Regions from separate parts of the Pantoea sp. X-Soil-OKNW-713 genome, predicted to be linked through region 2. Evidence: predicted binding sites of a transcription regulator. Region 2 holds the regulator's gene; each other region holds the start of a gene.

What was found. The regulator LexA, encoded in region 2, represses DNA repair genes until DNA is damaged. The targets are predictions, from matches to a motif close to TNCTGTATGTACATACAGNA.
Region 1: a site for LexA is predicted at 3,370-3,389, ahead of uvrB (excinuclease ABC subunit UvrB). Genes of this name have one in related genera too.
Region 3: a site for LexA is predicted at 2,760-2,779, ahead of AC6I8R_RS12525 (DinI-like family protein). Genes of this name have one in related genera too.

The regions. Positions count from the first base shown of each region.
Region 1 is NZ_AP035995.1:1,320,513-1,330,407, forward strand. Features, by position in the region: gene bioF (8-amino-7-oxononanoate synthase) at 1-411, shown strand, start outside; gene bioC (malonyl-ACP O-methyltransferase BioC) at 392-1,147, shown strand; gene bioD (dethiobiotin synthase) at 1,144-1,812, shown strand; gene AC6I8R_RS06080 (ABC transporter ATP-binding protein) at 1,856-2,572, opposite strand; gene uvrB (excinuclease ABC subunit UvrB) at 3,469-5,490, shown strand; gene AC6I8R_RS06090 (gluconeogenesis factor YvcK family protein) at 5,562-6,464, opposite strand; molybdenum cofactor riboswitch at 6,658-6,793, shown strand; gene moaA (GTP 3',8-cyclase MoaA) at 6,783-7,769, shown strand; gene moaB (molybdenum cofactor biosynthesis protein B) at 7,786-8,301, shown strand; gene moaC (cyclic pyranopterin monophosphate synthase MoaC) at 8,304-8,789, shown strand; gene moaD (molybdopterin synthase sulfur carrier subunit) at 8,782-9,027, shown strand; gene moaE (molybdopterin synthase catalytic subunit MoaE) at 9,030-9,482, shown strand; gene AC6I8R_RS06120 (DUF1615 domain-containing protein) at 9,497-9,895, shown strand, end outside.
Region 2 is NZ_AP035995.1:372,914-382,808, reverse strand. Features, by position in the region: gene AC6I8R_RS01715 (quinone oxidoreductase) at 1-812, shown strand, start outside; gene pspG (envelope stress response protein PspG) at 1,003-1,269, opposite strand; gene dusA (tRNA dihydrouridine(20/20a) synthase DusA) at 1,516-2,511, opposite strand; gene AC6I8R_RS01700 (conjugal transfer protein TraF) at 2,610-3,860, opposite strand; gene zur (zinc uptake transcriptional repressor Zur) at 4,310-4,831, shown strand; gene AC6I8R_RS01690 (CsbD family protein) at 4,901-5,113, opposite strand; gene dinF (MATE family efflux transporter DinF) at 5,278-6,603, opposite strand; gene lexA (transcriptional repressor LexA) at 6,694-7,308, opposite strand; gene AC6I8R_RS01675 (diacylglycerol kinase) at 7,414-7,782, opposite strand; gene plsB (glycerol-3-phosphate 1-O-acyltransferase PlsB) at 7,908-9,895, shown strand, end outside.
Region 3 is NZ_AP035995.1:2,650,851-2,660,745, forward strand. Features, by position in the region: gene fliD (flagellar filament capping protein FliD) at 1-411, shown strand, start outside; gene fliS (flagellar export chaperone FliS) at 422-829, shown strand; gene fliT (flagella biosynthesis regulatory protein FliT) at 829-1,188, shown strand; gene yedD (lipoprotein YedD) at 1,246-1,713, opposite strand; gene AC6I8R_RS12515 (DUF6388 family protein) at 1,864-2,187, shown strand; gene iraP (anti-adapter protein IraP) at 2,385-2,678, opposite strand; gene AC6I8R_RS12525 (DinI-like family protein) at 2,816-3,055, shown strand; gene AC6I8R_RS12530 (hypothetical protein) at 3,073-3,339, opposite strand; gene AC6I8R_RS12535 (hypothetical protein) at 3,508-3,771, shown strand; gene AC6I8R_RS12540 (diguanylate phosphodiesterase) at 4,058-5,269, shown strand; gene AC6I8R_RS12545 (hypothetical protein) at 5,780-6,217, shown strand; gene AC6I8R_RS12550 (glucosyl transferase) at 6,214-7,467, shown strand; gene fliE (flagellar hook-basal body complex protein FliE) at 7,867-8,178, opposite strand; gene fliF (flagellar basal-body MS-ring/collar protein FliF) at 8,410-9,895, shown strand, end outside.

The DNA.
Region 1 (9,895 bases), 950 kb from region 2:
GACGCGACCGCCGATTATGTGGAACAGTTTGCCCGCCATTTGATCTACTCGACCGCCATGCCGCCCGCGCAGTGCTGCGCGCTGCTGGCGGCGTTACAGCAAATTCAGCAGGGCGATGAATTGCGTGCGCAGTTGCACGCCAATATCGCGCGTTTTCGCGCTGGAGCGGCAGATCTCCCCTGGCAGTTGATGCCATCGGCCAGCGCCATCCAGCCGTTGGTGGTCGGTGAGAACAGCGCTGCGCTGGCGTTATCACAGCGGTTGAAGGCGGCAGGCTGCTGGGTCAGCGCCATTCGTCCCCCGACGGTGCCACCGGGCACAGCACGCCTCCGCATAACCCTGACCGCCGCACATAGTTTTGACGATATCGATCGTCTGCTGGAGGCGCTGTATGACGCTGCACATCAATAAACAGGCGATTGCTCAGGCGTTTGGTCGGGCGGCGCAACATTATGAGCAGCATGCCGAGTTGCAACGCCAGAGTGGTGATGCCCTGCTGGCGCTGGCACCGGCCGGATTTGGCCCGCACCTGCTGGATGCCGGATGTGGTACCGGTTGGTACAGCCGCTACTGGCGCGATCGTGGACGTACCCTGACTGCGCTTGATCTGTCACCAACCATGCTGAATAGCGCGGCCCGGCAACACTCGGCACATCATTATGTGCAGGGCGATATTGATGCGCTGCCGCTGCCGGATGCCTGCGTTGATGGCGTGTGGAGCAACCTCGCGGTGCAATGGAGTAGCGATCTGCGCACTGCTTTGCAGCAATTTCTACGCGTGACTCGCCCCGGCGGCAGCGTGCTGTTTTCCACTTTGCTGGCCGGTTCGCTTAATGAGGTTCATCAGGCGTGGGCGCAGTTGGATGGACGTCAGCACGCCAACCGTTTTCTCAGCGCGGCGCAAATCGCCGCCGCGACCGATGGCATGGCGCTGCACAGCACGCTGCAAACCATCACCTTACATTTTCCCAGCGCGCTCAATGCGATGCGTTCGCTGAAAGGGATTGGCGCAACCCATCTGCATGATGGACGCCAGGGCGGATTACTGACGCGGAGTCAGCTGGCCCGGCTGGAGCAGTGCTGGCCACAGGACGAGGCGGGTTATCGCCTGAGTTATCATCTGATGTATGGAGTCTTAACGGCATGAAACGCTGGTTTATTACAGGTACCGACACCGAAGTCGGCAAGACGGTAGCCAGTGGCGCGTTGCTACAGGCGGCGGGAGCTGCCGGATGGGTCACTGCAGGTTACAAGCCGGTGGCCTCGGGTTGTGAGCAAACTGCCGAAGGCATCCGCAACAGCGATGCGCTGGCGCTGCAACGCTACAGTTCGCTGGCATTGCGTTATGAGCAGGTCAATCCGCTGGCTTTTCTTGAACCCACGTCACCGCATATCGTCAGTGCCGAAGAGGGCAGGCCAATCGATTTTGCCGGACTGTCTGCCGGGCTACGGGAGCTGGAGCAACAGGCAGAATGGGTATTGGTGGAAGGCGCGGGCGGATGGTTTACTCCGTTGTCGGCAACGCAAACCTATGCTGATTGGGTGGTGGCTGAGCAGCTGCCGGTGATCCTGGTGGTGGGTATCAAACTGGGTTGTATCAACCATGCGATGCTGACTGCCGCCGCCGTGCATGCCAGTGGCCTGCGCCTTGCAGGCTGGATCGCCAATACCATTCAGCCGCCGGGTAAGCGGCATCAGGAATATCTGGCAACCTTGCGTCAGCGTCTTGATGCGCCGTGTCTGGGCGAAATCCCGTATCTTACGCATGACGCGCAGCAGGATGACTGTGGCCGTTATCTGACATTGCCCTGAAGCGTAGCGGCGCGATAAATCGCGCCGCTACGGGCAGCTCATGTCAGGTTACCGTCAGCCATTTATTGATGGTGACATCGTCCAACTGGGCCACTTTTCCCTGCGCCACGTTGCGACCACGATGCAGCAGCAGAAAATAGTCAGCCACGCGGCGGATAAAGGAGACGTGTTGCTCCAGCAGCAGAATGGTCAGGCCGTAATCGCGGTTCAGGCGGCGAATCAGATTTCCCATCTCCTCCTCCAGCCACGGCGACATGCCTTCGGTTGGTTCATCAAGGATCAGCAATTTCGGTTGTAACACCAGCGCGCGCGCTAATGCCAACTGCTGCTGCTGATCCATCGGCAGTTCTCCGCTGCGCTGGTGGCGTAATGAATAGAGCGCCGGGAACAAATCGAACACCATTTCCGGAATGGCGCGACTGCGGTCGTCATGCGCCGCCATCAGCGCAATCAGCAGGTTATCTTCCACGCTCATTTGCGAGAAAATATGGCGACCTTGCGGTACGTAGCCGATACCCATGCGCGCACGTTGCTCCGCCGGTTGCAGCAATAAATCTTCAGGAGGGGAGCCATCTTCCTGCCAGGTCATCGACCCGCTATTGATCGGCAACCGTCCCATAATGCAGTTGACCAGGGTGGTTTTACCCATCCCAGGGCTACCCAGCACGCCCGTGCAGGTGCCAGGGGGCAGATCGAGGTCCACATCCCACAGGATATGGTTTTGACCGTAAAACTGATTCACCGAACGTAAACTTAGCATCTGACATTCTCCTTCCAGATAATTAGCCTGAATGCTCCCGCTCTGTGTCGTCTGGCAAACAGTCAAACACGATTCATCATTGCCACTCTCACCATCAGTGAGTTGATGCGTATGCTTATGGAGAAACCTGCAATTCCCAGGCCAGTTTGCTGATGCCATGAAAAAAAGCAGCAGCAGCGAGGCAAAATCAGGAATTAAAGTTGAGCGATGCTTAACAATTGCTGGGGGTGATAAAACGGCTGCACTTTAGCGGTGCTGAATGCTTAACGTTTCTGGTGCATCTGAGCAGTAATAAGGCAGATCGCTCAGGAATAAGTGGCCTTATTTACTGGGAATTTCGGGCTTTCAGTGACGTCAGCACGAAAAAAGAATAGTTAATGCCACGCGGGCTGTGGGAAAAATAAACATAAAAAAATTTTTTTTCGCACGCCAGGAATAGGCTTAGAAAATTATGCACAGGCGATGGCGGCGGGGCTGCCGTCAGTTATCCACTATTCCTGTGGATAACCTTGTGTATTAGAGACTGAAAACAGAGCGCAAGCGAGGAAATACGCGGCCTGGATACATTATGCTGAGAAACTGGGCTTTTTACTGATTTATAAATAAATCAATATGTTATTTAAAATCAAGCCTGAGATTTTTCTTGTTGGTCATACAACTGCAATTTTATGACGCTCTATTGACAAATGTTAAAAGCATCACCCATCTGGGGATAACCTTGCGCAACAAGGTTTTGCCAGATGCCGCATAAATTGCACTGAAGCGAGTCGTTGCTGCTCCCTGTTATCGTGCAGGATATCTGTAAATATATCCAGTATTTTTTTCTGGCAAATTCGCCATAGCGGAGTAGAATTAGCAGCCTGCCCGCCGATATCTCCTGCAGGAACGAAAAAACCATGAGTAAAGCCTTCAAACTCAACTCCGAATTTAAACCCTCAGGGGATCAGCCTGAGGCGATTCGTCGTCTGGAAGAGGGGCTGGAAGACGGTCTGGCACACCAGACGCTGTTGGGGGTAACCGGTTCGGGTAAAACCTTTACCATCGCCAATGTGATCGCCGATCTCAACCGGCCAACTATGGTGCTGGCGCCTAACAAGACCCTTGCGGCACAGCTCTACGGAGAGATGAAGGAGTTCTTCCCGGACAACGCGGTGGAGTTCTTCGTCTCCTACTACGACTACTATCAGCCTGAAGCCTATGTGCCCAGCTCCGATACCTTTATCGAAAAGGATGCCTCGGTGAATGAGCACATCGAGCAGATGCGTCTGTCTGCCACCAAGGCGTTGCTGGAGCGACGTGACGTTATCGTGGTGGCGTCGGTGTCGGCCATCTACGGTCTGGGTGACCCTGATCTCTACCTGAAAATGATGCTGCACCTGACGCGTGGCATGATCATCGATCAGCGCAGCATTCTGCGTCGTCTGGCCGAGCTGCAATATACCCGTAATGATCAGGTGTTCCAGCGCGGCACCTTCCGCGTGCGCGGTGAAGTGATCGATATCTTCCCGGCGGAGTCCGATGAGATTGCGCTGCGTGTGGAGCTGTTTGATGAAGAAGTGGAGCGGTTGTCATTGTTTGACCCGCTGACCGGTCAGGTGGTTTCGGTGGTGCCGCGTTTTACCGTCTATCCGAAAACTCACTATGTCACGCCGCGCGAACGCATCCTGCAATCAATGGAAGAGATCAAAAAGGAACTGGTGGTGCGCCGTCAGGTCCTGCTGGAGAATAATAAGCTGCTGGAAGAGCAGCGCATTACCCAGCGTACCCAGTTTGACCTCGAAATGATGAACGAACTCGGCTACTGCTCGGGTATCGAAAACTATTCACGCTACCTGTCCGGACGTGGGCCAGGCGAGCCGCCTCCGACGCTGTTCGACTACTTACCGGCAGATGGTCTGCTGGTGGTGGATGAGTCCCATGTGACCATCCCGCAGATTGGCGGGATGTATCGCGGTGACCGCGCACGTAAAGAGACGCTGGTGGAGTATGGTTTCCGTCTGCCGTCGGCGCTGGACAACCGCCCGCTCCGCTTCGAAGAGTTTGAAGCGCTGGCACCGCAAACCATTTATGTTTCGGCAACGCCGGGTAATTACGAGCTGGAGAAATCCGGTGGTGAGGTGATTGATCAGGTGGTGCGTCCGACCGGGTTGCTCGATCCGATCCTCGAAGTACGTCCGGTGACCACCCAGGTGGATGACCTGCTGTCGGAGATCCGCAAACGCGTCGAGGTCAACGAACGTGTGCTGGTGACCACCCTGACTAAACGCATGGCGGAAGATCTCACCGAATATCTGGAGGAGCACGGCGAGAAGGTGCGTTATCTGCACTCAGACATCGATACGGTGGAGCGTATGGAGATCATCCGCGACCTGCGTCTGGGGGAATTTGATGTGCTGGTGGGGATCAACCTGTTGCGTGAAGGGCTGGATATGCCGGAAGTGTCGCTGGTGGCGATTCTCGATGCCGATAAAGAGGGCTTCCTGCGTTCGGAGCGTTCTCTGATTCAGACCATTGGCCGCGCCGCACGTAACATTAACGGTAAAGCGATTCTTTACGCAGACAAGATCACCAACTCAATGGCACGCGCCATCGAGGAGACCGAGCGACGTCGTGAGAAGCAGGAGCGGTATAACGAAGCCAACGGCATCGTGCCGCAGGGACTGAACAAAAAAATCACCGATATTCTGGAGCTGGGCAAAAACGTGGTCAAAACCCGTGGCAAGGGCAAAACCGCCACGCGTAGCGCCGCTGAAGCCGAAGCCAGCTATCTGGCGCTCACCCCGCAGGCGATGCAGAAGAAGATTCACGAGTTGGAAGGACAGATGCAACAACACGCGCAGAATCTGGAGTTTGAAGAAGCGGCACGGGTGCGTGATCAATTGCACGAACTGCGCGAGCTGTTTATCGCTGCGTCCTAATGCGCGATAAATCGCGCCGCTACGACTCTCAGCGCGGGTGAGTCGTGGCGGCGTGTTTATCACGCCTTGTTTCAAAATGCCTGGATGGCATGCTCCAGCGCCAGGCGTAACAACTGGCGGTCATGGCGATATTTGATATCCGCCGCTTCCAGCGGTTCACGGACAATTAAGCGTCCTTCCACACCACGAATATCCGCTGCCGGGCTGACCACCACCGCATCAATCACCCGTTTGCCTATCGCTTTTTCCATAATTACCAGCTTATCCGCGACGGTCAGGCGAGCGGCTGCCGGACTGAGTTCGCGCCCAAGATTACCGATAAACACCATGGTGGCGGGGGTACGACGCAGCGCACGCGCCATCTCTTCCATCAGCAGAATTGGCATCAGACTGGTATAAAAACTGCCGGGACCGATCAGAATCAAATCGGCTTCAGCAATCGCGTCGAGTGCTTCCCGGGTGGGCACCACATTCGGATGTAGCATCAATTCCTGCGGTGCTTGTTGCATCTCATCGACGGCGGTTTCGCCGTAAACCATATTGCCTTCGCTATCCTGCGCCACCAAATCCACGGGCTGCTCTGACATCGGAATCAAGAACGCATCTACTTTCAGCAGATTACGAATGATATTGATCGCTTCCAGTGGCCGCACGCTGAGATGGTCGAGCGCTTTCAGGATCAGGTTGCCAAGATTATGGCCGGCCAGTTCGCCGTTGCCGGTGAAGCGATATTCGAACATGGCGGAACCGACGCTCGGTTCCGTGATCAACTGGTTGATACAGTTGCGCATATCGCCCCAGGCGATGCCGCCTTCTGAACGGCGGATGCGTCCGGTGGACCCACCGTTGTCGGTGGTGGTCACAATACCGGTCAGGCGTGAGCCGAGCGGAGCCAGCGAGGACATCACGCGACCAAGGCCGTGTCCACCGCCCAGCGCCACCACGCGATCCAAATCTGCCAGGGTACGATTCATGTTGCTCCTTATCGCTGACGCTCACCCGTTGAGCATCAGTTAAACTGATATGTATCAAAATCTGTCGGTTATTTTAACGTATCCTGTCGCGAAAATGCGGTGAAAAAACGTTATGTATCAATATATATAGCGAAAATCCGCGATGGAAGCGAACAACAAATCGCGCTAACATTCGGGCAACCCTGTTGTTCGAATGGACAACATACACTCAAAGCCTGATTGCCTAAGTCCTCCGGATAGGGTGTTCAGGCCGCAGCCCCGAGCTGCCAGGGTGCAGAAAGAAATGCCTGCATCTCCCGTATTTGGAAAGGTGTTCAGGTGTCACAATTTACTGATGCATATGCGCGCAGCTTTTATTATCTGCGCCTGTCGGTCACGGACGTGTGTAACTTCCGTTGTACCTATTGCCTGCCCGATGGCTACAAACCGCAGGGTACGCGCAATAAAAGTTTTCTCTCGCTGGATGAGATCCGCCGCGTGACGCGTGCCTTTGCGGCCGCGGGCACTGAAAAAGTGCGTCTGACCGGTGGTGAGCCCTCTTTACGTCGTGATTTCACCGAAATTATCGCTGCGGTGCGGGAAAATGCTGCTATCCGCCAAATCGCGGTGACCACCAACGGCTATCGGCTGGCGCGTGATGTGCGTGACTGGCGTGCTGCCGGGCTGACCTCAATCAATGTCAGCGTCGATAGCCTTGATGCCCGCCAGTTTCATGCCATCACCGGTCAGGACAAATTTCATCAGGTCATGGCCGGGATTGATGCCGCGTTTGAGGCGGGTTTCAGCAAGGTCAAAGTCAACAGCGTGCTGATGCGTGATGTCAACAGCCACAGTCTCGATACCTTTTTACAGTGGATCCGCACGCGTCCGATTCAGTTACGTTTTATCGAGCTGATGGAAACCGGCGAGGGCAGCGATCTGTTCCGTCGCCAGCACATTTCCGGCGAGGTGATCCGCGATCAACTGCTGATGCAAGGCTGGCAACGTCAGCCGCGCGGGCGCAGCGACGGTCCGGCGCAGGTGTTTCGCCATCCGGACTATCTCGGCGAAGTCGGTCTGATCATGCCTTATGAAAAAGATTTCTGTGCCAGCTGCAATCGCCTGCGTGTTTCGGCGATCGGCAACCTGCATCTGTGCCTGTTTGGCGAGGGGGGCATTCCGTTGCGCGATCTGCTGGCTTCCGATCAACAGCAGGATGAGTTACAGGCGCGTATCGGCTTAAGCCTCGGGCAGAAAAAGCAGACGCATTTTCTGCATCAGGGCAACACCGGTATTACCCAAAATCTTTCCTTCATTGGTGGCTGACAAAGGAGTTATGGCCATGAGCAAACTTTCCGGCGACTTTGTTGCCCTTAATGTGGCGGTGATGACGGTGTCTGACAACCGTGATGCCGCCAATGACACCTCTGGTGATTACCTGCGTGAAGCACTGAGCGAAGCCGGGCATCAGGTGGTGGATCACGCGATTGTCGCGGATAACCTTTATCGCATCCGCGCCACGGTATCGCGCTGGATAGCCAGTGAAGATGTCCAGGTGGTGATCATCAATGGTGGTACCGGTTTTAACAGCAAAAACAGCACGCCTGAAGCGCTGCTGCCGCTGTTTGACCGGGAGATTGAGGGATTTGGCGAGCTGTTCCGCATGATCTCGTACGAAGAGATCGGCAGTGCCACGTTGCAGTCGCGTGCAGTCGCGGGTATGGCGAATGAGACGCTGATTTTTGCCGTACCCGGATCCGGTAATGCCTGCCGCAGCGCGTGGGAACGCATCATCGCCGATCAACTGGATGCACGCACTCGCCCGTGTAATTTTGTCTCACATTTGAAGAAGTTGTAAGTATGTCCTCGTTAACCCATATCAATGCCGCCGGTGAAGCCCATATGGTTGATGTCTCCGGCAAAACCGAAACGGTACGCGAAGCCCAGGCAGAAGCGCTGGTGCTGATGCAACCGGCAACGCTGCAAATGATCATCGATGGCAGCCATCACAAAGGTGATGTCTTTGCCACTGCCCGCATCGCGGGGATTCAGGCGGCAAAACGCACTTGGGAACTGATCCCGCTGTGTCATCCGCTGATGCTGAGCAAAGTTGAGGTGACGCTGGTTGCTGAACCCGAGCACAGCCGGGTGCGCGTCACTTCACGCTGCCGCCTGACCGGCAAAACCGGTGTCGAGATGGAAGCCCTGACGGCGGCTTCAGTGGCGGCGCTGACGATCTATGACATGTGCAAAGCGGTGCAAAAAGACATCGTTATCGACCAGGTACGTTTGCTGAGCAAAAGCGGCGGCAAATCCGGTGATTTTCAGGCGGTGTCCCATGATTAAGGTGCTGTTTTTTGCTCAGGTGCGTGAACTGACCGGCACCAGCGCGCTGGAGTTATCGCCGGAATATGCCGATGTGGCGGCCCTGCGCAGTGCGCTGGCGACGAAAAATGATCGTTGGGCGTTGGCGCTGGAATCCGGGAAATTGCTGGCTGCGGTCAATCAAACCCTGGTACCGATGAGTCATCCGTTGCGCGCCGGTGATGAAGTGGCCTTTTTCCCGCCTGTGACCGGGGGTTGATGATGGAAACCCGTATTCGCGTCGGCAACGCAGCCTTTAGCGTGGCCGAGGAGTATGCCTGGTTGTCTGCCCATGACAGCGATGGCGCCGTGGTGACCTTCACCGGGAAGGTGCGCAATCATAATCTTGGTGACAGCGTGGCGGCCTTGACGCTGGAACATTATCCCGGCATGACGGAAAAAGCGCTGACGGAAATTGTCGATGAAGCACGTCAACGCTGGGCGCTGCAACAGGTTTCGGTGATCCACCGTATTGGTGAACTGTTTCCTGGCGAGGAAATTGTATTTGTCGGCGTCAGCAGCGCGCATCGCAGCAGCGCGTTTGCCGCAGCGGAATTTATTATGGATTACCTGAAAACCCGTGCGCCGTTCTGGAAACGTGAGGCGACGGCACAGGGCGATCGCTGGGTGGATGCGCGCGATAGCGACCATCAGGCGGCAGAACGCTGGAAATAACGTAAAGGAACCCGATGGAAGCGACTGTAATACTCAAGCGTGCAGCGCTGTTGGCGGTACTGGTGCTGGCGGGATGTACCAGCAGCAAAAAGCAACCCGAGGCACCGGTTCGCCAACCTGGGGATGTGAAAGCACAAATCCGTCAGTTATTGCCCAGCCACGTTACGCAGAAAGCGGACTGGGCTGATGATATTTATACCGCCTTCCGTACTCAGCAAATCGATCCCAGCGTCAGCAACCTGTGCGCGGTGATCGCGGTGGCCGATCAGGAATCGAACTTCAGCGCCGATGCGGTGGTGCCGGGCCTGCCAAAAATCGCCTGGGCTGAGATCAACCGGCGTGCGGGCAAGCTTTTTATCCCGGCCTTCGCGGTACGCACGGCGTTGCAGATCAACTCTCCCACCGGTGAAAGC
Region 2 (9,895 bases):
CTTCTGGTCTGGGTACGGAAGCGGCAGGCGTAGTGAAAAAAATCGGTTCTGCCGTTACACGCTTTAAAGTGGGCGATCGCGTGGTGTATTGCCAGTCGGCGCTCGGTGCGTACAGCGAGTTGCACAATGTGCATGAAGATCGTCTGGTGATTCTGCCTGAACGCATCAGCTTCGAGCAGGGAGCCGCCTCGTTCCTGAAGGGGCTGACCGTACAATATCTGTTGCGTCAGACTTATAAGGTCAAAGCAGATGAGACATTCCTGTTCCATGCCGCAGCGGGCGGCGTCGGTCTGATTGCCTGTCAGTGGGCGAAAGCACTGGGCGCGCACCTGATTGGTACCGTAGGCTCCGCTGAAAAAGCGCAAATCGCCAAAGAGGCGGGCGCATGGGCCACCATTAACTATCGCGACGAGAATATTGCGCAGCGAGTGAGTGAACTGACCAACGGCAAAAAAGTGGCAGTGGTGTATGACTCGGTAGGTAAAGATACCTGGGAAGCGTCACTGGATAGTCTGCGTCGCCACGGTCTGATGGTGAGTTTTGGTAATGCGTCCGGTCCGGTCACCGGTGTCGATTTGGGCATTCTGAACAAGAAGGGGTCGCTGTTTGTCACCCGTCCTTCATTGTTTGGTTATATCACCAACCGCGAAGAACTCGACCACGCCAGTGCTGAGCTGTTTTCACTGATTGCCAGCCATGCGATTAAAATCAATGTGCCGGAACAGCAGAAATTCGCGTTACGCGATGCGGCTCAGGCGCATAAGGTGCTGGAAAGCCGCGCGACGCAAGGCTCAAGTCTGCTGATTCCCTGACGCCATAAAGCAAACGGGGCTTCCCGTAGGAAGCCCCTTTTTCTTTTTTATAGTTCGCGCTGGTGTAGGGACAGCGGCGATGAATTTGTTTCGACTCAACGGCAAACATCCTGACAGAAAACATAAGTAAAAAATATGTTTAATTGCAGATTTGGACTAAGCATTGCCAACTCTGTGATCGCCTCCGCATTTAGCGCCAGCCGTTTCTCTCTAACTTACTGATTTTTCTTTTCAGTCGATTCAGCTTCACTTCACCCTGCGGCGTGGTAAACGCGCGATACACCCAGACAGCCACCACCGCCAACACCAGCCACGGCAACAATTTAATAACAAGTGCAAACAACCCGCCGAGGAACATCAGCACCGTTGCAACAATCAGCGCGGCAATCACGCCCAGCAGCGACACACCGGTCAGCAACAGCATGAGAAAAAAGCCGATAACAAATAATATTTCCACGAAAGTTCTCCTGTGTAGGTTACAGGAAGTGCATTACAAGATGCGTGCCAACACTGAATTCTTGCTAATTAATTGAAATAAATAGAAATGATAAGTGAGATAGGTTTGGAGAATAGTGAAATTCACCAAATAGTGGTGTGAATAAAACCATTGAACCATCCCCGTAGCGGCGCGATTTATCGCGCAATTTCGTGCGCGTTGCAGGAAAAATCCGCGCGATAAATCGCGCCGCTACGGAGAAAAAAATCAGGCTTCCTGGGGAATTTTATCCGCCACCAGCGCCAGCGCCGCTTCCAGCACGCGAACATCAGCGCCCGGTTTGTGGGCATTCTCGCTAAGATAACGTCGCCACTGACGTGCGCCCGGAATGCCCTGGAACAGGCCCAACATATGGCGCGTGACGTGACCAAGGTAAGTCCCTTTCGCCAGTTCCGCCTCGATATACGGATACATGCTACGTACCACGGCCACGGGATCAACAGCTGGCGTATCACGACCAAACAACTCACGGTCAACCTGCGTCAGAATGCCCGGATTCTGATAGGCTTCACGCCCCATCATCACGCCATCCATATGTTGCAGGTGGATTTTCGCCTCTTCCAGCGTTTTGATCCCCCCATTGATCGCCATAGTCAGATGGGGAAAATCACGTTTCAGTTGATAGACGCGCGGATAATCAAGCGGGGGGATCTCGCGGTTCTCTTTTGGGCTAAGACCCGACAACCAGGCTTTACGGGCGTGGATGATAAACGTGTCGCAGCCACCCTGCTGTGCGACAGTGCCAACGAAATCGCACAAGAAGGCGTAGCTATCCTGATCGTCAATACCGATACGGGTTTTCACCGTCACCGGAATGCTTACCACGTCACGCATCGCTTTAATGCAATCCGCCACCAGCGCCGCTTCTCCCATCAGACAGGCACCAAAACGGCCATTCTGCACGCGATCGGACGGGCAGCCGACATTAAGGTTGATCTCATCGTAACCACGCGCTTCCGCCAGTTGCGCGCACTGCGCCAGGGCTGCTGGATCGCTGCCACCCAGTTGCAGCGCAACCGGATGTTCATCCTCGCTAAAAGCCAGATAATCCCCCTTGCCATGAATGATCGCGCCGGTTGTCACCATTTCGGTGTAAAGCAGCGTGTCACCACTCAGCTGACGGTGAAAATAACGACAGTGACGATCGGTCCAGTCGAGCATCGGGGCAATAGAAAAACGTTGCGAAGAGAAGGTATCGGTCATGAAACGCAGTAAATCCGGGGTTAAGTGATGAGATTCTGCGCAATGATATCACAGGATTGACGGGCGACACAGCCGCCCGTCAGGATGAAGCAGAGACATCAGAAATTAAAGCCAAGCTGCAACATCGCACCCCAGGTATTGTCGTCGCCAACCGAACCGGCCAAATCAAGGTGCACGGTATTGTTAAACGGTGACACACCAAAACCTGCGGTGAACACGTTGGCGTCATTTGACTTCATATCCGCACGATAACCAGCCCGCAATTGCAGCCAGTCCAGTACACGGTATTCCCCACCGACGCCAACGTATTGACTGCTGTCTTCCGATTTAAAACGCTTGGTTTGTGTCAAATCGACATCGCCAGTCAGTGTGAAGGCACCATAGTTCCAGGCCAGACCGGTGGTGACCAGTGGACGGATTTGGTACGTATCACGGTAGCCATTCACTTCTTTGGTATCGATATCGCGTGAAATCAGGTTCTGGCCGGTCAGGCCGAACGTCCAGTTATCGGCAAAGTCCGTTGCGATACCTGCATCAACGTTAAAACCGGTATCTGAGCTGCGGTAGCGGCTGTTGTTGATATCGCTTTTATCGTAGTTGTACACGCTGGCGGTGTAGTTATACAGCCAGGTTTTTTGCAGTTTCGGCGTAATCCCTACGGAGACAGGATGCCCGGCAATGCTGAACTGATGCGCCATAGCAATACCGTAATCGGTCACTAACGCCGCCAGACCGTTGGCGCTGGAGGTCAGCTTATCCTCATCACCCGGCACTGGAATGACAGTGCCATCCGCAACCCCTTGCAGATAATCAATATCGCTTTGTGACACGTTGGCACGGATGTGTGCAGTACCGTAGGCTTTGGTGACAAACGCGAAGGGCAGCGTTTCATTGGGCACCGTAACAGCCAGCGCAACGCCTGCTGAGCCGTCTGCTTTGTTGCCACGCAGATCGCGCAACTGGTTTGCCATATCACCCGCCGCGGCTTTAAGTTCTGGATAGCCGTTGAGGTAGTCCTGGAAGGTTAAGTTATCAATCACGTTCTGATAACGGTCGACGGTGTCCGTGATGTCATCAACACGATTAATCAGTTTGTCTTTATCAGTAACCTGTATCCCGGCTGAAGGGAAAATAATACTCACGTCATCATCAGGTTTTGCTTTGGTCATCAAAGCCGGGTTTGCCAGTACCGCAGAACTCCAGGTGGAAGAAGCGACCCCTGTCCCCCCCATTGCATCGTTACGAGCGTCGTACCAGGTACCTGCGGCCAGGGCCGAAGAGGAAAGAAATACTGCATTCAAAACAACAATATAACCAACACTTTTGCGTCTGAATAATGTCTTCACCATTTGCCTGCCATCACCTTTAAAAGTCGTGACCACGTCATCGACGAAACAATTTACCAGCCCCTTATTGTGAACCTGGGCTAACGATTTATTGCTGTGAAATGAAAGGAAATAGCACTGCTATTCGCAGAATTGACTGCTGATGCGTCAATCTGTCGTGTATTTATGCAAAAAAATAAACGGCACTTAAATTAAGACCAGATATTACTTAAGACCTTTTGAACCTTAGTCGCTAAGTCGGTGAGTTGCAAAGCAAAAAATGATAAGCCTCCGTAATGAGGTCAGAGCAAGCAGAATCAATGATGGCAGGGTGAGAAGAGTCTGCGGAAAATTGCGCGGCTAACCCGATGAAAAAATGAAATTTTACTGAGAGAGTTAAGAAGAAAAAGCAATCACAGCAGCGTAAAAATTTGTGTGATAAAATAACATCACTCGCAACCTGGAGAACGCTTATGTCAAATCTGTCGCCCGACCAACTGCTTACTCAGGCAGAGACACTCTGTCTGCAACGCGGTGTACGTCTGACCTCACAACGCGCCGAGGTGCTGCGCCTGATGGCAGAGCAGAATGGATCGATCAGCGCCTATGATTTGCTGGATCAGTTGCGTGTCAGTGAGCCCCAGGCAAAACCCCCCACTATTTACCGTGCACTGGACTTCCTGCTGGAGCAGGGTTTTATCCATCGTGTGGAGTCCAATAACAGCTACGTGGTTTGCCATCATTTCGATGAACCGGCACATACCTCAGTCATGCTGGTGTGCGATCGTTGTGCCGCAGTCAGTGAAAAGCACGCGCATGGCGTGGAAAAGATCATTGCAGGCCTGGCCGAACAGGCCGGTTTTTCCTTGCGTCACAGCGTCATAGAAGCACACGGTCTGTGTGAAAATTGTGTTGAAGTAGAAGCCTGTACGCATCACGAAAGCTGTGAACACGATCATCAGTTGGAAAGTAAGAAGCGGGGTAAAAAAGGATAGATGGCACATCCCTGTGCCAGCCCGATCATCACGATCGGAGGGCAGGAGCATCGTCCTTAAACGGGTCCGTTACCAGCGATAATCCTTGTTGTGACTTTCCCAGTCTTTAACTTCTCGCTCGGCCTGATCTTTTGCGTAGCCGTAGCGTTCCTGAATTTTCCCGACAAGCTGATCGCGTTTCCCTTCAATGACCGTCATATCGTCATCCGTCAGCTTGCCCCATTTTTCTTTCACTTTCCCTTTGAATTGTTTCCAGTTTCCGCTCACTTCGTCTTTGTTCATAACCTTTCTCCATGTTATGTCGAGTGATAGTGGTGGAATACCCAACGCTCAGCGGGTAAAACCAACATAAAGCGCTACTCATTCGCGCTGATAAGGATAATTATAGTAGACATTGCGGAATGGTTAGCACACTTACGGATTATTCTGTATTCAAAGCATCATAGTTAACTGTTTGCGAACCAGCTGTCATGACGCCAGTGACGACGCCAGACCCACCAGAGTGTTATTCCACGCACGGCCAGAAACACCGTCACCGCCAGCCACAATCCATGATTACCTAACCAGGGAAGCGTCAGTAATGACAGGCCATAACCGAGCGCCGCCAGCGCCATGCTGTTACGCATTTCCCGGCCGCGCGTTGCCCCAATAAACATGCCATCCAACAGGTAGCACCACACGCCCACTAACGGCATCACCACCTGCCATAGCAGATAGCGATCGGCCGCATCGCGTAATGCTTCCAGTGAAGTCAGCAGGGCCACGATATGGGTGCCAAATAACGCATAAATCGCCGCAAACAGCAGCGCGACCAACCCCGCCTGACGGCAGGCAGCATGCCAGATGAGCAATAGCCGACTGCGATCTTTGGCACCGACGGCTTCACCAGAACACGCTTCAACCGCATAAGCAAAGCCATCCTGTGCATACGCGGTGAAAGTCAGAAACATCAACAGCACCGCATTGACCGCTACCACATCCGGGCCAATACGTGCACCGAGTATCGTCAGGGAAGCAAAGCAGATTTGTAGCAGGAAGGAGCGCAGCATAATGTCGCGATTGAGGCGAAACAGACGAGCAGCATCACCGCGCCAACTCTCCCGCAGCATCGCCAAATCAATTCCGCGCAGCTTCAATACACGCGCCACCATCCATAATCCGACGGCAAGGGTCGTATATTCAGCCAGTGCCGTTGCTGCTGCGGCACCTGCTACGCCCCAATGCAGCCCCAATACAAACGCCAGATCCAACAGGATATTGACCAAATTCCCCACCACCAGTAGCACCACTGGCGCACGCGCATATTGCACCCCCAACAACCAACCGAGGATAACCAGGTTTGCCAGCGTGGCGGGAGCGCTCAGCCAGCGAATCTGAATGAACAATTGCGCCTGCTGTTGGACCTCCTGGCTGCCACCCATCAGCACCGCTGCCAGATTACTGACTGGCGTGCGCAGCAAAATAAACAGCACACCGGCCACCAGGGCAATGAGTAAAGGCTGGGTAAGCGCCCGAGCCAGTGCCTTTTTGTTGCCAGCACCAAATGCCTGAGCAGTCAGCCCGGTGGTGCTCATACGTAAAAACAGCAGCAACATAAAGATGAAACTGGTCGCCGTGGTGCCAACCGCCACACCGCCGAGATAAATGGGGCTATCGAGATGACCAATGACAGCGGTATCAACCACGCCAAGTAGCGGAACAGTGATATTGGAGAGAATCATAGGCAGCGCCAGCCGCCAGAGTGCTTTGTCAGAGGAGGAAAACAGCTGCATCAGCCCGTCCCGGTTTGCTGCACTACCGTCTTGTCAGAGAATAAAACCACGGCAGCACAGAAGGCTGCCGTAGCGGGGGGAATCAAGGTATCAGAGCCACTCGCCGTTGCGCACAATACCTACCGCCAGCCCTTCGACCGTCAGGGATTGTTCGCGGGTATCGACAACAATCGGCTGGAAGTCGCTGTTTTCCGGCAGCAATTGCACAATTGCGCCCTGCTTTTTCCAGCGCTTCACCGTGACTTCGTCATCGATACGTGCGACGACAACCTGGCCGTTACGCACTTCCTGTGTTTTGTGTACCGCCAGCAGATCGCCATCCATAATGCCGATATCTTTCATCGACATGCCGCTGACACGCAGCAGGAAATCAGCGCTGGGTTTGAACAGGTTAGCATCGACCTGGTAGTGCGCTTCAATGTGCTCCTGCGCCAGCAAAGGTTCACCCGCAGCGACACGGCCAACCAATGGCAGCCCCTCACTGGCTTCTTCTTCCATTAATAAACGAATGCCGCGCGAAGCGCCGGAAACGATCTCAATAACACCTTTACGCGCTAATGCTTTCAGGTGTTCTTCTGCCGCATTAGGTGAGCGGAAGCCCAGCTGCGAAGCAATTTCCGCACGCGTTGGCGGCATGCCCGTCTGGTTAATATGGTCGCGAATCAGATCATAGACCTGTTGCTGCCTGCTGGTTAACGCTTTCATCCCGCCCCCTGGTTGTTTATACAGTCGCTGTGAGTATATACAGGTATTGGTGAAATGGAAACCAAAACTGAGGGAAAAATCAGCGAGTTGATGAATCCGGAATCCTTATCGCAAATGTGACCAAAGCAGCGCGATCCAGACAAACAGCGCCAGTAAAATAGCCAGCAACACGGCGGCCGATCCCATGTCTTTCGCGCGTCCAGCCAGCGGATGGCGTTCCTGACCAATGCGGTCGACCACGGCTTCAATGGCGCTATTCAGGATCTCCACAATGACCACCAGCACCACGGAACCAATCATGAGTACGCGGGAAATAGCATCAACATCCAGCCAGCACGCCACTATAATTGCCACTAATGCGGCAATGGCTTCCTGGCGAAACGCTGCTTCATGTGTCCAGGCAGCGCGCAATCCCTGCCAGGAATAACCGGCTGCTTTCACTATCCTGAGAAAACCGGTGACGTTATTTGCCATGTCGTTGAACCCTTTACTCGTTTTGACGTCAATGTCTGGGCAGCCGGAGTGGTGCAGCCACAGATTTTCGCGGCGCATTCTGGTATGCTTGCCGCGCTTTGCTAACAAGAGGCTTGAAGTTGTCTATGTCAGGTTGGCGTAAACTTTATTATAAATTATTGAATTTACCACTCTCCATTTTGGTAAAGAGTAAGGCTATTCCCGCCGATCCCGTGTCCGAGCATGGACTGGATCCGACGCGGCCTATCCTGTATGTACTGCCTTATGACTCCAAGGCCGATCTCCTCACACTGCGTTCGCAGTGTCTGAAACACGATCTGCCCGATCCGCTCGCACCGCTGGAAATTGACGGCTCATTGTTGCCGCGACATGTGTTTATCCACGATGGACCGCGTGTTTTCCCGTATTTCGTGCCGAATCTGGAGTCCGTAAAGCTGTTTCATGACTACCTTGATCTGCACCGCAGCAACCCGGAACTGGATGTACAGATGCTGCCAGTATCGGTGATGTTTGGACGTGCACCAGGACGTGAAGTTCAGGGGGAATCCACCCCTCACCTGCGTATTCTGAACGGTGTGCAGAAATTCTTCGCCATTCTCTGGCATGGTCGCGATAGCTTTGTGCGCTTTTCGCCGACCGTTTCACTGCGCCAGATGGCGACCGAACACGGTACGGATAAGTCGATAGCCCAGAAACTGGCACGCGTGGCACGGATCCACTTTGCCCGCCAGCGTCTGGCTGCGATTGGCCCGCGCTTGCCCGCCCGTCAGGATCTGTTTAATAAGCTGCTGCAATCGAAAGCGATTGAAAAAGCGGTGGAAGATGAGGCGCGCAGCAAAAAGATTTCCCATGAGAAAGCACAGCAAAACGCCGTCGAATTGATGGAAGAGATTGCTGCCGACTTCTCGTATGAAGCTATCCGCGTCACCGATCGCGTGATGGGTTGGATGTGGAGTCGTCTCTATCAGGGGATCAACGTGAATGGTGGCGAGCGTGTGCGCCAGTTGGCACAGGATGGACATGAGATCGTTTATGTCCCCTGCCATCGTAGCCACATGGATTACTTGCTGCTTTCCTACGTTCTCTACCATCAGGGACTGGTGCCGCCGCACATCGCCGCAGGTATCAACCTGAATTTCTGGCCCGCCGGGCCGATTTTCCGTCGCCTTGGCGCGTTCTTTATTCGCCGTACCTTCAAGGGCAACAAGCTTTACTCTACGGTCTTCCGTGAATATCTGGGCGAGTTGTTTAATCGCGGCTATTCGGTTGAATACTTTGTGGAAGGCGGGCGCTCACGTACTGGCCGCTTGCTGGAACCAAAAACCGGCACGCTGTCGATGACGTTGCAGGCATTGCTGCGCGGCGGTAGCCGTCCTATCACCTTCGTGCCGATTTATATTGGCTACGAACATGTGATGGAAGTCGGCACCTATGCCAAAGAACTGCGTGGTGCAGCGAAAGAGAAAGAAGGCTTTATGCAGATGGTGCGCGGCCTGCGTAAGCTGCGCAATCTTGGCCAGGGTTATGTGAACTTCGGTGAACCCCTGCCGCTGGTGAACTATCTGAACAAACATGTGCCGGAATGGCGCGAGGCGATTGATCCGATCGAACCTCAGCGTCAGACGTGGATGAACCCCGCAGTGAATGACATCGCCAACCGCCTGATGGTGCGGATTAACGATGCGGGTGCCGCCAATGCCATGAACCTGTGCGTCACCGCGCTACTGGCTTCTCGTCAGCGTTCGCTGACCCGCGAGCAGCTCATTGAGCAACTGGAGTGCTACACCCAATTGCTGCGCAATGTGCCCTACTCACCGGAAGCCACGGTGCCGAATCTCAGCGCTGAAGCCCTGCTGGATCACGCGATGGGCATGAATAAGTTCGAGACTGAGCAGGATAATATCGGTGACATCATCATCCTGCCGCGTGAACAGGCGGTGTTGATGACCTACTATCGCAACAACATTCAACACATGCTGGTGATGCCGTCGCTGATTGCCGCGATTGTGCAGCAGCATCGTGAAATCAGTGAAGCTGAATTGTTGCGTCAGGTCGCGTTGGTCTATCCGATGCTGAAGAGTGAACTGTTCCTGCGCTGGAGCAACAATGAGTT
Region 3 (9,895 bases), 2.3 Mb from region 2:
CTGGCGCAGATCGGTATTACCACTGATCCGACATCCGGTCAGTTGGAGCTGGACTCCGATACCCTCGAGAGCGCCCTGACCAGCGACCCGGATGGCGTGAAAGAGATGATCGTTGGCGATGGCACCACCACGGGCATCACCACCACCATCGCCACCAACCTGACCAGCTGGCTTTCTACCACCGGTATCGTTCAGGCGGCCACCGATGGCGTGAGTAAAACCCTGAATGATCTGACCGATCAGTACAACGATATGAGTACGCGTATCGATAACCTGATCGCGCGTTATAAAACACAGTTTACTGCCCTCGATGTTTTGATGAGTCAGTTAAACAGTACCAGTAGCTACCTGACACAGCAGTTTGATTCTTCAAGCAGCTCCAGCACGACGACCAGTAGCTCATCCTCATAAGGAGTGATTCATGTATAGCGCAAATGGCACCCAAGCCTATGCCAAAATCGGCGTTGAAAGCGCCGTCATGAGCGCCAGCCAGCAGCAACTGGTGGTTATGCTGTTTGACGGTGCGCTCAGTGCACTGGTACGCGCCCGTCTGTTTTTGCAGGACGGAAATATGGAGGGCAAAGGCCTGTCGCTCTCTAAAGCGATCAATATTATCGAAAACGGACTCAAACAGGGTCTGGCAGAAGGCAGCGGTGATGAACTCACCGATAACCTGTTAGGGCTGTACGCCTACATGGTTCGCCGTCTGTTACAGGCCAATCTGCGTAATGACGTAGAAGCCATCGAAGAAGTTGAAGGGCTGCTACGTAACATCGCTGATGCCTGGAAAGAAGTCGCTCAACCTCAACACCTTCAGGACGCCGTTTAATGACTATCGCACCGCATCTGATTGCCATTTACCAGCAGTTACTCGATCTCAGCCAGGGAATGCTGCGCCTTGCCGCAGACGGCGAATGGGATGAATTAATCACCAAGGAGATGGAATACGTTAGTGCGGTGCAACAGTTGGCACGATCGACGCAAGATAACGCACCTTCGCTGCAAACTCAGGAGCAACTGCGCCCGGTATTACGCCATATCCTTGACAATGAGAGTGAAGTCAAACGCCTGTTACAGGCACGTCTGGATGAACTGGCACAACTGGTTGGACAATCATCACGGCAGAAAACCATGATGAGCGCCTACGGCAAGCAAGGCAGCGTATTGGTACCACGTCAGTCAGTCTGAGTGTTACCTGAAGTAGCGGCAGCGAAACCTCTTTCCCTGCCGCTATTTTTTCAACGATTAATTCTGTGCGGCACTCTGCGTCGGACGCAAAATCTCAGGTTCAATATTCTGAATCACATCGTCATTTGGCCGTGCGGCGACTTCTTTTAATGCCTGCTGACATTCAACCGTTGGACGGTCCACTTTACGCATCCGCAAGCCATCGTAACGCAGCTCACCATTATTTAATCTCAGCGGCATCACACGCACCTGCCGTGTCACGTTAACCCACTGGTCATCCAGACGAGTCAGCTTGCCGGGTTTGGCAATAACGCGTTGCCATTGGCGGCAATCAAGCGTATCGCCCTGTGCGCCAATAATCAGACTGCCCATTGCCTGGTCGCTTACCAGCTTGCGTTGGGGACCGACCGTTTGCCAGTAGCCCTGCAATTCCGCTGGCGCGGGCGTCTTAACCGCCGCTTCATAATTGTTGATTTGCGCACACCCGGTCAGCGCCAGCGCGGCCAGTACCATCCACTTTTTCATCATTCGATCCCTACACTCGCTTCAATGGCGGCTACGTTATAATTTTTCCAGGGCGTTGCGCAAGGTATCTGCACAGGATCTGGCTGGTTCCTGACAAGCTGACGCATGCGCGCTACACTACGCGCCGAGTTTATTAGCAGGAACCTCCGCATGAAAACGCCAGAACAATATTACGCCCAGGCTCGAGAAATGTTTTTTGCCGCCCATCCTGATTTCCAGGCGGCGCTGGATGAATTGACAGAGAATGATGCGCAGCAAGCGGGCATGACCCTGACTGCGCTGCGCCAGTGGCACGCAGAACGTATCTATGCCGCATTCTTACGCCAGAAGAACCTCGACGGCATGCTGTTTTCTATTCAGCTTGCCGAACCGGATAAAGCGGTGGCCGCAGAGGCCATCGAAACCTACCTGAAATCCCACGCGGCGGCGTTAGGTATGACGTGGGAAGAGTTCTGTATTAAGAACGAACTTTAAACACTTCAGTTTTGCGTGGTCGCGATTTCACACCTCGTACCACTCAAAATGATCAGGATAAAGTTGTACAAGGACGAAAAACTTGTATAAGTTAGTTCTACGACTTCGGTCGTAGATTGTCCTTGAACGAATGGTGCTTTTGCACCGCCTCTGGAGGTGTTGCTGGATTTCCACCTCCAGAGGTTCTATTTTTTCACTTACTCTTCACGTTCTAGCGCCTTCACTTCGACATAACGCGCCACTGCCAACAGGCGATTGATATGGGTCAACAGCAGATCCACATCAGACTGCAAAAACTCTTCAGAGGAGCGAGACGCGGTGACAATCGCATCCTGTACCGTTTCACTGATGGTCAGCGAATTATCCTGCTTTGCCTGAATCAATAACGCGGCCAGCAACAGCGACTGCGCTTCGACCTGTGCCATCAGCTCTTTCGCTTCCACATCCATCTTTGCCATCTTAAGTAAAATATCGACGACCAACTGGCGCATGCTTCCCCTCCTGGCGTGAAAAAGTGACGTGGTGAGAGACAGGTCGAAAAAATTATCAGCTTTCCCCTTCCTGCCGCTTGATACTGTTTTTATTTACAGTAATATGACGCTCTGATTGATTAAATGGAATGCCCTGAATGTTTGTGGAGCTGATTTACGACAAGCGCAACGTCGCAGGATTACCCGGTGCGCGCGAAATGATCTTGCAGGAACTGGAAAAACGCGTGCAGCGGGTATTTCCGGAGCTTGAGGTACGGGTCAAACCGATGGAACGGAACGCCATTGAGACCGATATGAGTAAAAATGATAAAGCCACCCTGGCACGCATCATCGAGGAGATGTTCGATGAAGCCGATATGTGGCTGGTGGCCGACTAAATCACCGCGTTGGTGGCTTAGCGCTCCTGCTCGTTATGATTGACGGCGATTTCCAAATCCTGAATCGCCTGATCAATATCATCCAGCAGTTTTCCCTGCTTATTAATCAACGTATCGAATCGTGCGGCATACTCTTTGTCTTTATACTCACCGGCATCAAACGCCAGCCAGTGACTGGAAAGAGTTTCGGTGTTGGTCTGCGCATAGTGACGCATCTCTTTTAGCTGTGAGGTGACATCACGCAGGTAGTCAGTTTTGGTTTTGATTGCCTCTGAATCACTCATGCTATATTCCTTTTCTGTGAAATTACCCATTTAAATAACGCTTCAGTGATTAAAGGTAGTTAAATATATCGACAATGCATTAGGAATAATCGGATCTGACTTTTCTACTGAGGCTGAAACCCTCGCTGCCGTGTGCCGGCCAGGCAAATGACTCGCCGAAAAGTATCAATGCAAAAAACCCGCTCACAGGCGGGTCAAGTAACACAAAAACTACGGCAAAAATTACAACACGTCGGTCAAGTGATCGACGACAACCCTTCCGTTTACATCGGTTTGCGTAATACGGTAGCTGACATTCCAGGACCGCTGGATGCACAGTTTATCAAACAGGGAGACATGGCCCTTATGTTCACCATTCTTCCCGACAATACGCCATTCGGTAATATCTTCCTGACCGCGATTGTTGAGCCTTTGTATGCTCTGTTCTACTAAGCGATCGCTATCATCAATCTTCAAATAATCACGCAACATTGTGCTCACCTCCCGTTAACGAAGGTCACACTACGCTTTTTATTTGTCGTTTCAATCTAATATTTTTATCGTTGACCGGAATACGGTCGGATGCAGAAAGAATCCGATTTGACGTAAACAGAACAGCGCTTTTTACCCTGTCGAGCGCTTTCAGACGCTTCTCAAGATAAATAATCGCTGTCTGAGACATTTTCCCTGGATGCTCTGTTAATGTAGACCTCACAAAAATAATGTTCCGGAACCTGCCATGCTCTCAACCATCCTTTATCGCAGCCACCTCTGCGACCATGTTCCAGTGAAAAGACTGGAAGACATGGTTGAAAAAGCCAATAGAAATAATGAATTATTGGATGTGACGGGCATTTTATTATTTGACGGGCTGCATTTTTTTCAGTTGCTGGAAGGGCCAACCGATGCGGTACAGTCTATCTATGACCGGATCTGTAAAGACGCCCGCCATCAAAACCTGGTAGAGCTATTGCACGACTATGCCCCGGCGCGCCGTTTTGGCAATACCGGGATGGAACTGTTTGATTTACGCGAACACGATAAAGCCACGGTGTTACAGGCGGTGCTCAATAAAGGAACATCAAAATACCAGCTGACCTTTGAAGACCGGGCATTACGATTTCTGCGAACGTTTGTCGAGGCCGGAGAAAAAGAGAACTATTTCGAAATCCCCCCCGCCAACACCTGGGAATTTATCGCCGACGAGCAGGAAAATTTAATCATCGATGTTCCGCAAGACGCTTCTGTCCAGTGTCATTTTGCTTTCCAGCCGATTATCGACCCCTTTTCACGCGAAGTATTGGCGCTGGAAGCGCTGATTCGCAGTGCTGATGGCGGCTCACCACAAAAGTTTTTTGCCCCATACAGTCGCAAGCAGGCTTATGAGGTTGATCTCAAATGCAAAAGCCAGGCATTTAAGCTGGCAAAGCAGTTCAACATCCCGAAATTAACGCTGTCGATTAATCTGCTGCCGATGTCGCTGGTGATGGTGCCAAATGCGGTGGACTACCTGCTGGAAGAAATTCATGCCAATGGCCTGATCCCGGAGCAGATTGTGGTTGAGGTGACGGAAGATGAGGCCATCTCACGCGCCGACGAATTTACCGCCGCCATTAAACAACTCAAAGCAGCGGGCATCAGTGTGGCCCTCGATGATTTTGGTGCCGGATTTGCCGGCCTGTCACTGTTGGCAAAGTTCCAGCCGGACAAAATCAAAATTGACCGCAGCATTATTAAAGATGTCCACAAAAGCGGGCCTAAACAGGCGATTGTGCATGCCATGATCAAGTGTTGCGCTTCGCTGGAAATTTCCGTGATAGCGGAGGGCGTAGAGCAACCCGAAGAGTGGATGTGGCTGGAGGCGGCAGGAATCAGTAAATTTCAGGGCTTTTTGTTTGCCCGACCACAATTGAACGGCATCCCGGCTGTAGCATGGCCGGAGATACACTAATCACGAAAACTTGCGCAATCCGGGGTCGTGAACTAGCACGGTTAAAAATGCTTGTGATTGGCATCACGATACCAGGCAAATTTTGCCGCACAACCCTGTATTTTTCGGACAAATCTGAGATAATGACTTTGCCCCTTCAAGAGCTAAGCCATTGTGAGTGCCGGAGATAAGCGCCGGGTGGGGCATAAACTTTTCATCAAAACGGCGCGAGTAATCGCGCCGTTTCGTTTGCAGTGATGCTGATTACACCTGCATATTCATAAAGCCAGTTAATACCTTGAAATCATTGCGTTGTTTCATGTTGATGTAAGGTTCCGCAATGTATTACCGCAAACTGATTCCTGACGCTGGGCGGCTTCAAGTTGATTTGCGGTAATTTTTTGCCTTTTATATGCCCCACAGTAAAATTATCGTCCCGCTCCCCGTGATCCACCCGATACAGACTCTACCCTTCCCATCAAACACATTTTTTTGTGTTAGGATTTGCACCTTCCAACAGAAGGAGTGGTTATGAAAAGCGCTAAAGTATCTCCGCTTTTGGCCCTTGGGTTGCTGGCAGTAGCCTGTATTGCTCTGGCTACCCCCCCTTACACTTCCTCAATGGATTACAAAAGCGTCAGATATCACGTAGACCAATGCATGATTAGAGGGGCTACTTTATACATTGCCGGTTGGTACATATCTGGTGATGATAACGGTCCGGGAGATATCGCTATAATCTACGAAGGTGAAAAAGCAAATCTTGATATTCATGTTAAAAGAACCCTTCGCAGTGATGTATCAGATGAGTTTTTGTTGGGAAAGAAAGAGACTGTGGGATTTTCCGGTGTACTTGACCTTCCTGGTGTGCCCGATTCATTCAACGCAAATATTATGATAATTGACAAATCAGACGGAAAGAGAAGAGTAATAAACTATTCGTGCAATTCTCTTCAAGGTGGACTATGAGCACTAAACCATGGAAAGTGACAGGATGGCACATTGTATTTGTAATGGCCGCCTCTTTTATCTTGTTGGTGACAAGAAGACCAGACATTATACAAAATGCTCAACCCTGGGCTGAAGATGGTAGAATATGGATGGCAGGGATCTACAATGATGGATTCTGGTCATCATTGTTTTTACCACAAAATGGTTATTATCAGACCATATCAAGAATTACATATGGTATCGCTCTGATGTTTGGGATAAGTAATGCAGCGCTTATCGCAAACGTAATAGCAATACTTATCCGTTGCTTTTTCGTAGGCTTTATTCTTTCAGAGCGAATGAAATTTATCGACATCAAGTTCAGACTTGTTGCTGCGTTATATTTCATTCTAATGCCAAACCTAGCAGAAGGATTTGTAAACATAACCAACGCTCACTGGTATCTTTCTATGTACCTGTTGACAGTTGTTATGGCAAATGAACCTGATACCAGGCTATGGAAAGTGCATGATTTTTCATTACTAATCATTAGCGGTTTGAGCGGGCCATTTGTTGTATTCATTGCTCCATGCCTTATCATTAAGCGCATTTACCAACGAGGTGGCATATTCAACGCAATCAAAGGGATTGATGCCTTCGATGTGTGCATGGCTGTTTGCTGCATAATACAGGTTGCCGCAATCCTCCTCTCACCTGACACGGCAAGATCTTCCGCACCACTTGGGGCATCGATCGGCATCCTGGTTAAGATAATTTCCTACAGAGTGATTGGTGGTACGTTCCTTCCAAACGATATGATTGCATTCATGCCATATAACAAATGGCTGTCACTTGGTGTATTTATTTTATTTTTAGTTCCATTGATTTTCTTCTTTGTGCGCTCAGGCTGGAGATTTAAGGTAGCATTAATTTTCCCAGCTCTTATGTTTGGGTTTGCACTGGCAAAACCAATGATGAGCCTTACCGAGCCTCAATGGCCGGTTTTCTTCGGTCCCGGTAATGGAGAACGATACTTCTTCATTACTAACTTTGCATTCTTCTGTTTTGTTTTGTACGCAATACATAAAACTGGCATATATAAAAATCAGCTCCTACTTTCTTTGTCCGTGTTTGCAATTTTCACATGTCATTACGGATTCGAGATGCTTCCATACGATGAGGTTGGGTATAAGGAAGACATACAAAAGTTCGAATCTGCTTCTCAAGGTGCAAACGTGAGAATAAGGATAAACCCTCCTGGATGGTTTATGGATATAAGAAAAAAATAATAATGAGGCCATCAAACAGATGGCCTTTTTTATCAATAAGTCTGGTCTGTGAAAGTCAAACAAATGCGGTAAGTCCCGGAAGGGATTGCCGCACCAGGCGAGTTAATTACCCTGATGTTAGTAATGCGGAATTGTGTGCGCTGGCATGGGAGGATATCGACTTGCAGGATAGGTAAGGTGGTACCGTTAATGTTGAGTCAAGCGCATACTATTCTGTTGCCGCGCAGATGGTTCATTTCAATTAACAGATGGTCTATATGGTTTACGAAACATGGATGCAGGAAAACAACGACCAGCAGGTGAGCCTGATTAACTCGAAATTTGCTGACGTTGCCCTGCATAAGCCTTACTGAAAAGCACCTGGAGGTTAAACCTAATACAATTCAGTAAGTTAACCATCTACACCTGCATATTCATAATATCGGTATAAGCCGACACCAGCTTGTTCCTGACCTGAATCCCCATCTGCATAGAAATCGACGATTTTTGCAGATCGACCATCACATCATTTAACGCCACGCCCGGTTTACCCAGTTCAAAATCCTGTGCCTGACTGCGCGCATTGTTTTGCGTTTCACTGATCTTATCCAGCGCCGCTTTCATGGTTGCGCCAAAGTCCACCTGCTGAGTGGCGTCACTCTGCTGGCCGCTGGCTTGCAACGACGTCAGCTGAAGCTGTTGCAGAACACCATCAATTGCCTGAATCGACATGCCATTACCTCGTTGAAGATGATTCATTTTTTCACGCTGGAAAAGTTATCACACTGTCAATAAGACAAAGGCGTTAAATGACTGCAAAAACCCCGGCTTTTTCGCCCATCAAATTTCGCGATTCAGAAAATAATGCAAAGCATTGGAGTGGAATTTCATTTTTCGACGTTTCAGGGAGTCCGTTTTGTCACCACAACTCACCCGGTCAATTATGTCAGGCAGGAATCGGTCATGAATGCGAGTGCAGCCGCTACACAGGATACAACCAAGAAAGGCTTCAGTGACCTTCTCGCCCGCCTGCGCGCCAATCCGCGAATTCCCTTAATTATCGCTGCCGCTGCGGCTATCGCAGTGGTTTTTGCGTTGGTGCTCTGGGCAAAAGCCCCCGACTATCGCGTCCTTTATAGCAACCTCTCTGATGAGGATGGCGGCGCGATTGTCACTCAACTGACCCAGATGAACATTCCTTACCAGTTTGCCGAGAACGGCGGTGCACTGATGGTGCCGGCCGATAAGGTGCATGAACTGCGCCTGCGTCTCGCCCAACAAGGGTTGCCGAAAGGTGGCTCGGTAGGGTTTGAACTGATGGATAAAGAAAAGTTCGGCATCAGCCAGTTCAGCGAGCAGGTTAACTATCAACGTGCACTGGAAGGTGAACTGGCACGAACTATCGAAACACTCGGTCCGGTCAAGAGCGCGCGTATTCATCTGGCGATGCCGAAACCGACCCTGTTCGTGCGTGAGCAGAAAGCGCCGTCGGCTTCCGTTACGCTGAATCTGCAACCTGGCCGCGCCCTGGACGAAGGTCAGATTCAGGCCGTGGTGCACATGGTCTCGAGCAGTGTGCCTGGCCTGCCGCCGGGTAACGTGACAGTGGTAGACCAGGCCGGTCGCCTGCTGACCCGTTCTGACAGCGAAGGCCGTGATCTGAACGATGCCCAGCTGAAATATACCGCCGAAGTGGAAGGCCGCTATCAGCAGCGCATCGAAGCGATTCTTAATCCTATTGTTGGCCAGGGCAATGTGCATGCGCAGGTGACAGCGCAGCTCAACTTTGACCGTAGCGAACAGACGGATGAGAAATATCAGCCTAACGGTAGCCCTGATAATTCAGCGATTCGTTCGCGTCAGACCAGCACCAGCGAGCAGAACGGTAGCCCGTACCCAGGTGGCGTACCGGGCGCATTGTCAAATCAGCCCGCCCCAGCGAATACTGCGCCGGTGACCAATCCGCCCGCTAACAATGCCAATGGCCAGAATGCCAATGGACAAAACAATCCGGCCAATGGCACCAGCACCAGTACCAGCGAAAAGAGCGGCCCAAGCAGTTCACGCCGTGACGACACCGTTAACTACGAACTGGATCGCACCATCCGTCATACCAAGCTGAACGTCGGGGATGTGCAGCGTCTGTCGGTCGCGGTGGTGGTGAACTACCGCACTGACGACAAAGGCAAAGAAGTTGCCCTGAATGATCAGCAGATTAAGCAGATTGAAGACCTGACCCGTGAAGCGATGGGCTATTCGCAGAACCGTGGCGACAGCATCAACGTGGTGAACTCACCGTTCAATATGACCGAGCCTGCCGGTGGCGACCTGCCCTTCTGGCAACAGCAGTCGTTCTTTGATCAGTTGATGAATGCCGGTCGCTGGCTGCTGGTGGCGTTGGTTGCCTTCATCCTCTATCGCAAACTGGTACGTCCGCAGATTATGCGTA